Regions from separate parts of the Kineococcus auxinigenes genome, predicted to be linked through region 2. Evidence: riboswitches for the same ligand, from Rfam matches in the RefSeq annotation. Region 2 holds a riboswitch; each other region holds the start of a gene.

Region 1 (2,708 bases), on a different contig from region 2:
TGGCGGAGTAGACGACCACGTCCGCGCCGAAGCGCAGCGGTCGCTGCCCCACCGGGCTGGCGAACGCGTTGTCCACCACCACGACCGCACCGGCCGCGTGGGCGAGCTGCGTCACCGCCTCGACGTCCACGAGGGTCTGCATGGGGTTCGCCGGCGTCTCGAAGAACACCGCCTGCGCGGGCGTGGCCAGCGCCCGCTCCCACTGCGCGAGGTCCTCGCCGTCGACGAACTCCGTCGTCACGCCCCAGCGGGGCAGGATCTCGTCGAGGATCACGTAGCAGGAGCCGAACAAGCTGCGGGCGGCCACGACGCGGTCCCCCGCGCCGAGCAGCGCGCCGAGGGCGTAGAACACCGCGGACATGCCGCTGGCCAGGCCGTAGCAGGCCTCGGCGCCCTCCAGCAGCCGCAACCGCTCGGTGAACACCGACACCGTCGGGTTGCCGTAGCGGGAGTAGACGTAGCGGTCGACCTCACCGGTGAACGCCGCCTCCGCTGCGGCGGCGGAGTCGTAGACGTAACCGGAGGTGAGGTACATCGCCTCGGAGGTCTCCTCGAACCCCGAGCGGGACAGGCCACCGCGCACGGCGGTGGTGTCGGGGCGCCAGGGGTTCGGCTGCCGATCGGTCACGACTGCCTCCACGGCAGGCCCTGCGCGCGCCAGCCGGCGCCGCCGCGGTGGCCGTGCTCGTCGAGGTCGCCCTCGAAACCGTCCAGGACGTTGTAGCTGGGGCCGATGCCCGCCGCGGTGGCGGCGGTGGCCGCGCCCACGGAGCGCTTGCCGGAGCGGCACAGGAACACCACCGGGTCGCGGTGGCCCGGCCCGACGCCGGCCCGCTCCAGCTCCGCCAGGAACCGCGCCCCGGGCGCGTCCTCCTCCACGGGCAGCCAGGAGGCGAAGACCGGTGGTCTGCGCAACGCGGCTGCGTCGGGCACCCCGACGTACGTCCACTCCGCCTCGGTGCGGACGTCCACGAGGACGGCGTCGCCGTCGTCACGCAGCAGTTCGAACGCCTCACGCGGGGTGAGGTCGCCGGCGTAGCTCACGAAGCCTCCATCGGTCCTGGCATGAGCACCCTCCCGAGGGGGGTTGCTGCGGCGTCGTCGAGCCAGGTCTCTCGGCCGCTCTGGATGGTCCGGCCAGCCTAGGGCATCGCGGCCCGTGCCCGGGGCACGCTCCCCCGGGTCAGGACGCGGGCAGTTCCTGCCCGGGGCAGCCGGCCAGGACGCCGGCCATCGCGCCGTGCTCGGCGGGCGTCACCCACAACCCCCAGGCGCTCTTGACGGCGACCTGCCGCGCGACGTACTCGCACTCCCCCTCGGGCGGCAGCCACTGCGAGGCGTCGTCGTCACCCTTGGCCCCGTTCAGCGAGCCGTCCACGGCCAGCAGCTCCAGGGGGTCGTTGGCGAAGCGGACCCGCTCGTCCTCGGTGAACGCCTGCGCGCCGGTGCGCCAGGCGGCCGCCAGCGCCACGACGTGGTCGATCTGCACCTCGGCGCTGGTGTCCTCGCCGCGCCGGAAGGCGATCTCCTCGCCGGAGTACGGGTCCTGCAGCGTGCCGGACAGGACGGTGCAGCCGTCCTGCGCGAGGCGGACGTCGTCCAGGTCGCGCAGCAGGACGTCGTCGCGGGTGCGGCAGCCGTTGTCGTCGACGTCGACCCAGCTGGAGCCGAAGCGGGTGCGCTGGTAACCGGCGGAGGGGGCGGCCTCGCGCACCGGCAGGCCGGCCAGCGCCTCGGCCGCGCCACCGGTGGCGGACCGCTGCTCCGGCTGCGCGGCGCCGCCGGTCAGGGCCCGCCACAGCGCGAGCGCCAGCACCAGGACCAGCAGCGGCACGAGGATCGCCGCCGAGGCACCGGAGCGACGTGCGCGCACGAGCACCCCCCATCCCCGGGGACGACGAAGGGGGCCTGCACGCGCAGGCCCCCTCCAGAACGCTCCCGCAGTTGGACTCGAACCAACAACCTGCCGGTTAACAGCCGGCTGCTCTGCCAATTGAGCTATGCGGGACCACCACCGGGTGAACCCCCGGCGACAGCACGTCAACCGTACCAGCCGCGACCGGGTGCCTGCGCCCGGGCCGCACCGCGCGCGAGGGCCCGGGCGCGACCATCAGGCCCCCTGGGCGCGCTCCTGCCAGGCCCGGCGCGCCGCCTCCAGCCTGAACAGCTCGGCCGAGGCCTCCTGGTACTCCTGCGGGTGCGCGGAGGCGTCGATGCTCCACAGCCGGCGCTTGGCGTCGGCGACCGCACGGGTGGCCGCCTGCCCGGCCAGCGAGGCCACCAGCGAGCGCCCCCAGCGCTCCATCCCCTCCTCGTCGGTGACCGGCAGCTCGGCCACGGCGAGCTCCTGCACGAGCCCGGCCACCGGGCCGTCGGCGTACTGCAGCACCGCCTCGACCCAGCCGGGGCCCTGCGGCGCCTCCAGCGGACCCCCGGCAGCGGTGACGGCGTCGTGCACGGCGCGGTGCCCCGGCGCGCTGAAGGTGTCCGCGGCCAGGCCGGTGAAGTCCTCCGCGACCACCCACGGGGCCTGCAGCACGCTCGCCAGGACCCACCGCTCCAGCTGCACGACGGCGTCGTTCACCGCGGGGGCCGGCGGCGGCGCGGGGGCGGGCTCGGCGCTCCTGCTCTCGCGCCCGCTGCGCCCCGCGCGGCCGCCGGCGTGGCGGCGCACCCGGTCCAGCACGAAGCGCTCGTCGAGGAAACCC
Region 2 (2,708 bases):
GGGCCCGGCGAGCCGGAGCTCATGACGCTGCGCGGGCGCCGGCGCCTGGCGGAGGCCGACGTCGTGGTCGTTGACCGGCTGGCCCCCACGGGTGTCCTCGACGAGCTCGAGCCGGACGTCGAGGTCGTGGACGTCGGCAAGACCTCCGGGAACCACCCCGTGCCGCAGGAGGAGATCAACCGCGTCCTGGTCGACGCCGCTCTCGCCGGGCGCACCGTCGTGCGCCTCAAGGGCGGCGACCCGTACGTCCTGGGGCGTGGTGGCGAGGAGGTCCTCGCCTGCCGCGCGGCGGGGGTGGAGGTCGAGGTGGTGCCCGGCGTCACGAGCGCCTTCGCCGTTCCCGCCGCCGCCGGCATCCCCGTCACCCACCGCGGGGCCGCGCGCTGCGTCACGGTCGTCTCGGGCCACGAGGACCTCGACGGCGACGACCTGGGGGCCCTGGCGCAGCTGGCTGGGACGCTCGTGGTCCTCATGGGCGTGGCGGCCCTGGACCGGCTCGCCGCGGGGCTGCTGGCCGCCGGTCGCGACCCCGCCACACCGGTCGCCGTGGTGCAGGACGGCTGGAGCCCGCGGCAGCGCACCACCACCGCGCCCCTGGCCGACCTCGCCCGGGTGGCGCGCGCCGCGGGGGTGCGCGCCCCGGCCGTCGTCGTGGTCGGCGAGGTCGTCGACGCCCTCGCCCCCCACGGGGCCTGAGACGCGTCGAGGGGGCGGGACCCACCGGGCCCCGCCCCCTCGACGTCGGCCTGCTCAGCGCTTCGCGGCGCCGATCCCGCCAGGCTCGGAGCCGACCACGATGGGGGCGCGCACCGCGTTGCCCCACTCGGTCCAGCTGCCGTCGTAGTTGCGCACGTTCTCCAGGCCCAGCAGGTGCGTCAGCACGAACCACGTGTGGCTGGAACGCTCCCCGATGCGGCAGTACGTGACGGTGTCCGTCTGCGGCGTCAGCCCGGCGCCGGAGAAGTAGATCTCCTCCAGCGCAGCGCGGTCCTTGAACGTGCCGTCCTCGTTCGCCGCCTTCGCCCACGGCACGCTGGCCGCGCCCGCGATGTGCCCGCCGCGCAGGGTGCCCTCCTGCGGGTAGTCGGGCATGTGGGTGCGCTCACCGGTGTACTCCTGCGGCGAGCGGACGTCGATCAGGCCGCCGCGGTGCTCGCGCACGTCCGGGGCGAACGCGCGCACGCGGCTGTCGTCACGCTCCACGACGGGGTACTCGGTGCGCTCGCGCTGGGGGGTCTCGGTCGTCAGCTCACGTCCCTCGGCGGCCCACTTGGCACGGCCGCCGTCCAGCAGGCGCACGTCCTCGTGACCGAACAGCGTGAACACCCACAGGGCGTACGCGGCCCACCAGTTGCTCTTGTCGCCGTAGATGACGACGGTGTCCTCGCGACGGATCCCCTTGCGGGAGAGGAGGTCCGCGAACGCGGCGCCGTCGACGTAGTCGCGGGTCACCTCGTCGTTCAGCTCGGTGTGCCAGTCGACCTTGACCGCGCCGGGGATGTGACCGGTCTCGTACAGCAGGACGTCCTCGTCGCTCTCCACGACGACCAGGCCCTCGCTGCCCAGGTTCTCGGCCAGCCAGGCGGTGCTGACCAGCTTCTCGGGGTGGGCGTACTCGGAGAACTTCGGCTCGGTCGTGTCGACGGGGGCGGTGCCGGACGTGGTGCTGGACATGCGTGTTCTCTCCAGGGCGTGACGAGGGTTCGACGGCCGCCGTGCGGCGGCCGGGTGCGGTGGTGGTGTGGTGCCGTACCGGTTTCCCGCGCTCGACCGGTCGGGGCGGCGCGGGGGTTCCGGGCGGGCGGGGTGCGCCCCGGGTCCGCGGGGCGCACCCCGCGGTCCGGGCGGGTTCTGCGGGCTGTCAGCGACAGGCGGCGGAACCGCGGCGGCACAGGTCGATGTGCCGCCGGGAGTGCAGTTCTGTGGTGCGGTCCTGCGTCATCGCGTGCCCTCCATCGGCCCTGGCGGAAGCACCCACGCCCTGCGGGAGGGGGGTTGCTGCGGCGTCGTCGAGCCAGGTCTCTCGGCCGCTCTGGATGGTCGTGGCGCCACCGTGCCCGGTGCGGGGGCGGGCTGTCAACCTCGCCGCACCACCCGCCGCCCGTTCAGGCCCCGGTCACCTCCAGGACCCGGCAGGCCACCGCACCGGAGACGCCCTCGCCGAGCACCTGCACGGTCCTCGTCTCCCCCGGCGCGAGGTCCTCCACGACGGTCCGTCCCCGACCCAGCTGGGCGTCGGCGGCGTCCATCCACTCCACGACGACCGCGAAGGCACCGGAGCGCTCGGCCGTGCCGGTGACCTCCAGGGTCGCGGTGGCCGCCCCGGAGGCGCCGGCGTCGCCGCAACCGGTCACCGCGATGCCCTCGGGGGAGCCGGAGGGCCGCGTGCCGGCCGCTCCCCCCTCGGCGGGCGGAGCGCTGATCCCGGGCCCGGCGGGGCCGGGCTCCGGCTGGTCGTCGACGACGTCGCCGCGCGCCTCGGCCGTGACGACCACGACGACCGCGGCTGCGGCCACGGACAGGGCCAACCCGGCGGCGGCCGTTCGCCGCGCCCGGCGCACCGCCGCGATCCCCGCCACGGCGCCGAGCAGCGCCAGGCACAGGGCCACCACGTGCAGCCGCGGGACGAGGGCGGTGGCGACACCCGCCAGGCCCAGCACGACGGAGGCGGTCGCCACCCCGTCGCGCGGTCCGCGGCCGGAGGAGGG
Region 3 (2,708 bases), on a different contig from region 2:
CCACGAGGACGGGACGGGTGAGGAAGCCGTCGGCCAGCGCCTCGGAGAACTCCCGCACACCCCGGTCGTCGGCGAACCGGAACTCCGTGTCCGGGCCGATCTCGGGGACGAGGTAGTGGTAGTTCGTGTCGAACCACTTGGTCATCTCCAGCGGCGCGTCCGTCCCGCGACCGCGGGCGATCGTGGACACCCCGGCCAGGTCGACCCGCCCGTCGGCGGCCACGACGTCGGCGAAGCGCGGCGGCACGGCACCCACGGCGATCGCGGTGTCCAGCACCTGGTCGTACGCGGAGAACGCCGAGGGGATCGAAGCGTCGTGGGCGTGCAGGCCCAGGTCGTTCAGGCGCCGCACGGTGCGGGCGCGCACCGCGGCCAGCGCCCGCTCGGTGGTGGCGACGTCGGCGTGGCCGGCCCACAGGGCCTCCAGCGCCTTCTTCGTCTCCCGGCGCGGGCCGATGCGGGGGTAGCCCAGGACGGTGGCCGACCAGGCGGGGACGTCGGTGGTGCCGGGGCGGGTGGTGCGGGTCTGTGTGCTCATCGGGATCCTCCAGCCGCGAGCGCGGCGTCGTGGGGAACCGCGGATGCCTGCGGCCGTCCGGCCGAGCTCGGGACCGTCGGGGTCCCGGCGCCGAGGTGCACACCCTCGAGCAGGTCCAGCGCCGCGGGCGCTGCGTTGAACGTGTAGAGGTGGAGCCCGGGGGCGCCGGCCGCGAGCAGGTCGCGGGCCAGGGCCTGGCCGAAGCGGGTGCCGGCGCGGTGGCGCGCGGCGTCGCCGTGCTCGGCCGCGGACTCCAGCAGGGCCAGCAGGTCGGCGGGTGGGGCGACCCCGGTGAGCTGCTCCAGGCGCAGCAACCGCGCCGGGTCGGTGGTCGGGATGATCCCCGGCAGCAGCGGCAGGGTGATGCCGGCGTCGCGGGCCCGGGCGGTGAAACCGGCGTACTCCCGGGCGGAGTAGCAGACCTGCGTGATGGCGAAGGAGGCGCCGGCGTCCTGCTTGGCGCGCAGGGCCTGCAGGTCGCCCGCGCGCCGGGAGGCCGGGAAGGCCGCCACCGCGACGCTCAGCGGCGGGATCGCCGTCACCGCCGCACCGTCACCTCCCGCGTTCAGGTGGTGGTGGCGGTCGGCGACGTGCAGGAGTTCCACCAGGTCGCACGCGCGGCGGACGGCGTCGGCCGGTGCCGGGTCGGCGATCCGCTCGGCCGGTGGGTCGCCGCGCACCGCCAGGACGTCGCGCACCCCCGCGGCGAAGAACTCCTGGGCGAGGTCCACGACCTGCCGCCTCGTGGCACCGACGCAGGTCAGGTGCGCCACGGCGGCGGCGCGGGTCTCGCGGCGCAGGTGGGCGAGCAGTTCGCAGCCGGCGTCGCGGGTTCCGCCGCCCGCACCGTGGGTCACGGAGAAGAAGTCCGGCCCGGTCCCGGCGAGCCGGTGGACCGTGCGGTGCAGGGCTTCCCGGGCCCGCTCCGAGCGCGGGGGGAACAGCTCGAAGCTCAGGGTGGGGCGGCCTGCGGCTCCGGCGACCAGGGGCGCGACGCTCACGACAGCGCGCGGGGATCGCCGGGCCCGGTGGTGCCCGGGGACGGGTGGGCGGTGGTGCGGGACATCGTCGACTCCATCGACCTGGCGGAAGCACCCGCTCCCGGGGGACCGGGGGGTTGCTGCGGCGTCGTCGAGCCAGGACTCTCGGCCGCTCTGGATGGGGTGGCGGTGCTGGTCGTGCTGGTGGTGCTGGTGGTGCGGTGGGTCAGTGCTCCCCGCCCTGCGGCGGCAGGGCGGCCACCACCGGGTGGTCGGCGTGGATCAGGCCCACCTTCGCCGCACCACCGGGCGAGCCGACGGTCTCGAAGAACTCGACGTTGGCCGCGGTGAACGCCGACCACTGCTCGGGCACGTCGTCCTCGTAGTAGATCGCCTCCACCGGGCACACCGGCTCGCAGGCGCCGCAGTCGACGCACTCGTCGGGCTGGATGTACAGCGAGCGCTCACCCTCGTAGATGCAGTCGACCGGGCACTCCTCGATGCAGGCCTTGTCCTTGAGGTCCACGCAGGGCTGTGCGATGACGTACGTCACTGCGCGCTGCTCCTCTCGTTGTCGGTGGTGGTGAGCGTTCGGGCGGTGCGGCGGTGCCGGCGCACCGAGTGGGCCACGGCGAGCGCGCCGGCGGCGAGGATCAGCGCGTAGACGACCCAGCGGACCGGGTCGGGGGCGCCGACGGCGTCGCTGCGCAGCAGGGTCCGCGAGTTCGTCAGGACGATGACGGCGCCGACGGCCGAGCCCAGCACGTGCGGCGGGGCGTAGCGCACCAGCCAGGCGGCGATGGGCGCGGCGACCAGGCCTCCGAGCAGCAGCGCGAGCACCCACGTCCAGGCGATGCCCTGCGAGCCGAGCCCCACGAGGAACCCCGCGCTGGCGGCCACCGCGACGAGGAACTCGCTGGTGTCCACCGAGCCGATGACCTTGCGCGCCTCCAGCCGGCCGGAGGCCAGCAGGGCGGGGGTGCCCACGGGGCCCCATCCACCACCGCCGGTCGCGTCGACGAACCCGGCGAACAACCCCAGCGGCGCCAGGAAGCGCCGCCGCAGCGGCCGGTGCAGGGACCGCTCGTCGAAGCGCGCCACCGCGGAGCGCAGCAGCACGTACACCCCCAGCAGCAGCAGCACGGCGCTGATCACCGGTGCGGCGACGTCCGTGGGCAGCGACGACAGGA
Region 4 (2,708 bases), on a different contig from region 2:
CGGTGACCGTCCCGGAGGTGGGCGCCTCCAGGGCGTTCACCAGCCGCACGAGCGTGGACTTGCCGGCCCCGGAGTACCCGATGACGGCGATGACCTCGCCGGCGTGCACGTCGAGGCTGACGTCGTCGACGGCGGTGACGGACTTGCCGCCGCGCTCGTACCGCTTGGTGACGCCCCGCAGGCGCACGATGGGGTCGGCCATCTCAGCCCTGCGCCGCCCGCGCGTCCTCCTCGACGTCCGCCAGCTGCTCCTGCAGGGTGGCGGGGTCGACGTCGCGGACGACGGCCTGCGGGTAGCTCTTCACGAACTCCGCCTGCACGGCCGGGTCGTGGATGAGCTCGGCGAGGTCCAGGTAGGTCTGGTTCCCGGTGTCCTCGGCGCGGGAGACGAAGAGGTTCACGTACGGCACCGCGGACTCGCTCTCGGGGTCGTCCTGGTGGACGACGTCCTCGACCGGCAGCCCGGCGCTGGTGGCGTAGTTGTTGTTGACGACGGCAGCGGCCACGGATCCGTTCTGCAGCGCGCCGGCGGTCTGGGAGGCGTCCAGCGGGACGACCTCGACCTTCGCCTCCTGCACGTCCTCCACCGTGGAGAACGCGGAGCCGCCGTCGGCGAGGGTCAGCAGACCCGCGTCCTGCAGCACGAGCAGGGCCCGCGCCTCGTTGATGGCGTCGTCCGGGATGGCGACCTTCGCACCCTGCGGGAGCTGCGAGGGGCCGTCGTGCTGGGTGGAGTACAGCGGCAGCGGGTACACGGCGGTGGAGCCGACGGGCTGCAGGTCGTCGCCGGCGGTGACGTTGTAGTTCGCCAGGTACTGGGTGTGCTGGAACTGGTTGAGGTCGACCTCGCCCTGGCTCAGCGCCGGGTTCGGCAGGCTGTAGTCGGAGAAGTTCACCAGTTCCACGTCGACGCCGAGGCGCTCGCGGGCCAGGTCGACGTAGGTGCCCCAGTACGGCTCGGCCTGGTCGGTGACGCCGATGCGCACGGTCTGCGCCTCGCCGGCGGCCGTGGTGGCGGTGTCGTCGTCGCCGGTGTTGCGCACGACGATCGCGACGACGATCGCGATGACCGCCAGGACGGCGACGCCGACGACGATCGGCAGCTTGCTGCGGCCGGGCTTGTCGGGCAGGGACGGAGGGGTGGCGGCGCTGGACAACTCGGGGCTCCTCGTGGGGTGGTGCGGGTTCGGGTCCCCCGCCGGCGCCGGGTCCGGCGGCGCGGGGGTCGTGGGAGGGCGCGGGGCGGTCAGCCGCCGGTGGCGGTGCCGCCCCGGGGACACGAGGGGGGCGTGGCGCGCGGGCTCACGACGGGTTGCCTCCTGCTCGACCAGGCCGGTCCACCGCTGCTGCGACGGCACGGCCACACGCTTGCGGGGCGCACCGCCCCGCCGGGCTTTCACCTGGAGCACCCCACCGCGGACGAGGGTTGCCGGTCAGCAAGCCAGGGCTTGACGCTGACGCTCGATGCCGTCGTGGATCGTAACGACGGGTTCGAGGGAGCGTCAAAACGCGGCGGGGCGCCCGGGGCCCGCGGTGCCGGGCGCCCCGCACCGGTGCGGCCGCCGGTGCTTGTCGCGAGTAGGTTGCAACAAGCCCACCCGCCGTGCCGCGCCCGCAGGAGGTCCCCGTGCCGTCGACCGGCGCCCCGCCCCGGTGGCGCCCCGCCCCGCCCGCCCGTCCCGGCGACCCGCTCGGGCGGCGGGCCCGAGCCCGCCGCAGCGCCCTGGTGCTGCTGGTGCTGGCCGTCCTGGCCGGGGCGGCGGCGCTGCTGGGTGCGGTCGTGGGCGCCGTCGCGATCGCCCCGGCCGACGTGCTGCGCGTGGCCGGGCACCACCTGGTCGGGTTCCCGGCGCGGGTGACGTGGGACCCGGTCGTGGACGCGGTGGTGCACGACGTGCGCCTGCCGAGGGTCCTGCTGGGCCTGGCCGTCGGCGCCGGGCTGGCGGTGTGCGGGACGGCGCTGCAGGCGATGGTGCGCAACCCGCTGGCCGACCCGCAGCTGCTGGGCGTCAGCTCCGGCGCCTCCACGGGCGCCGCGGCGGCGCTGCTGCTGGGGGCCGGCGCCGGCTGGGGCGAGCACGCCCTGGCGGGCAGCGCGTTCACCGGCGCCCTGGCCGCCTCCGTCCTGGTCTACGCCGTCGCCCGCGGCGCCGGGCAGGTCACCTCGGCGCGGCTGCTGCTGGCGGGCGTCGCCGTCGGGTACGCGCTGCACGCGGCCACGAGCTTCCTCGTCTTCGCCTCCGGTTCCGCCGAGGGGGCCCGCTCGGTGACGTTCTGGCTGCTGGGCTCGCTGGGCCTGGCCACCCGGGGCGCCGCGCTGGGGACCGTGCTCGTGGTGGTCACCGCGACCGTGGCGGTCCTGACGGCGTGGGGGCCGCGGCTGGACGCCCTGGCCCTGGGCGACGAGACCGCGCGCGGCCTGGGGGTCTCCCCCGCCGCCTTCCGCACGGTCCTGCTGGCCGTGGTGTCGCTGTGCGTGGGGGTGCTCGTTGCCGCCTCGGGGACGATCGGCTTCGTGGGCCTGGTGGTGCCGCACGTGGCGCGGCGCCTGGTCGGCGGTGCGCACCGCTGGTCGGTGCCCGCCGCGGCGCTGCTGGGCGCGGCGTTCCTGGTGGCGGCCGACCTGCTGGCCCGCACCGTGCTGGCGCCGCAGGAGCTGCCCATCGGCATCGTCACCGCGCTGGCCGGCTGCCCCTTCCTGCTGTGGC

What was found. Region 2 has a riboswitch for S-adenosylmethionine ahead of ACRYR9_RS10195 (sulfurtransferase). Riboswitches for the same ligand answer to the same signal wherever they lie in the genome.
Region 1: it holds a riboswitch for S-adenosylmethionine, as region 2 does, so the genes downstream of both, ACRYR9_RS04960 (rhodanese-like domain-containing protein) here and ACRYR9_RS10195 (sulfurtransferase) in region 2, are expected to answer to the same signal.
Region 3: it holds a riboswitch for S-adenosylmethionine, as region 2 does, so the genes downstream of both, ACRYR9_RS18505 (methylenetetrahydrofolate reductase) here and ACRYR9_RS10195 (sulfurtransferase) in region 2, are expected to answer to the same signal.
Region 4: it holds a riboswitch for S-adenosylmethionine, as region 2 does, so the genes downstream of both, ACRYR9_RS15295 (MetQ/NlpA family ABC transporter substrate-binding protein) here and ACRYR9_RS10195 (sulfurtransferase) in region 2, are expected to answer to the same signal.

What each region holds. Positions count from the first base shown of each region.
Region 1 covers NZ_JBKBCT010000009.1:18,015-20,722, forward strand. The annotation lists gene ACRYR9_RS04955 (O-succinylhomoserine sulfhydrylase) at 1-628, opposite strand, end outside; gene ACRYR9_RS04960 (rhodanese-like domain-containing protein) at 625-1,044, opposite strand; SAM riboswitch class I at 1,049-1,135, opposite strand; gene ACRYR9_RS04965 (HNH endonuclease family protein) at 1,184-1,873, opposite strand; tRNA gene ACRYR9_RS04970 (tRNA-Asn) at 1,936-2,008, opposite strand; gene dnaG (DNA primase) at 2,111-2,708, opposite strand, start outside.
Region 2 covers NZ_JBKBCT010000030.1:285-2,992, forward strand. The annotation lists gene cobA (uroporphyrinogen-III C-methyltransferase) at 1-696, shown strand, start outside; gene ACRYR9_RS10195 (sulfurtransferase) at 751-1,674, opposite strand; SAM riboswitch class I at 1,950-2,043, opposite strand; gene ACRYR9_RS10200 (FxLYD domain-containing protein) at 2,106-2,708, opposite strand, start outside.
Region 3 covers NZ_JBKBCT010000101.1:1,881-4,588, forward strand. The annotation lists gene metE (5-methyltetrahydropteroyltriglutamate--homocysteine S-methyltransferase) at 1-538, opposite strand, end outside; gene ACRYR9_RS18505 (methylenetetrahydrofolate reductase) at 535-1,539, opposite strand; SAM riboswitch class I at 1,610-1,703, opposite strand; gene fdxA (ferredoxin) at 1,745-2,071, opposite strand; gene ACRYR9_RS18515 (sulfite exporter TauE/SafE family protein) at 2,068-2,708, opposite strand, start outside.
Region 4 covers NZ_JBKBCT010000061.1:12,905-15,612, reverse strand. The annotation lists gene ACRYR9_RS15300 (methionine ABC transporter ATP-binding protein) at 1-202, opposite strand, end outside; gene ACRYR9_RS15295 (MetQ/NlpA family ABC transporter substrate-binding protein) at 204-1,157, opposite strand; SAM riboswitch class IV at 1,360-1,469, opposite strand; gene ACRYR9_RS15290 (FecCD family ABC transporter permease) at 1,628-2,708, shown strand, end outside.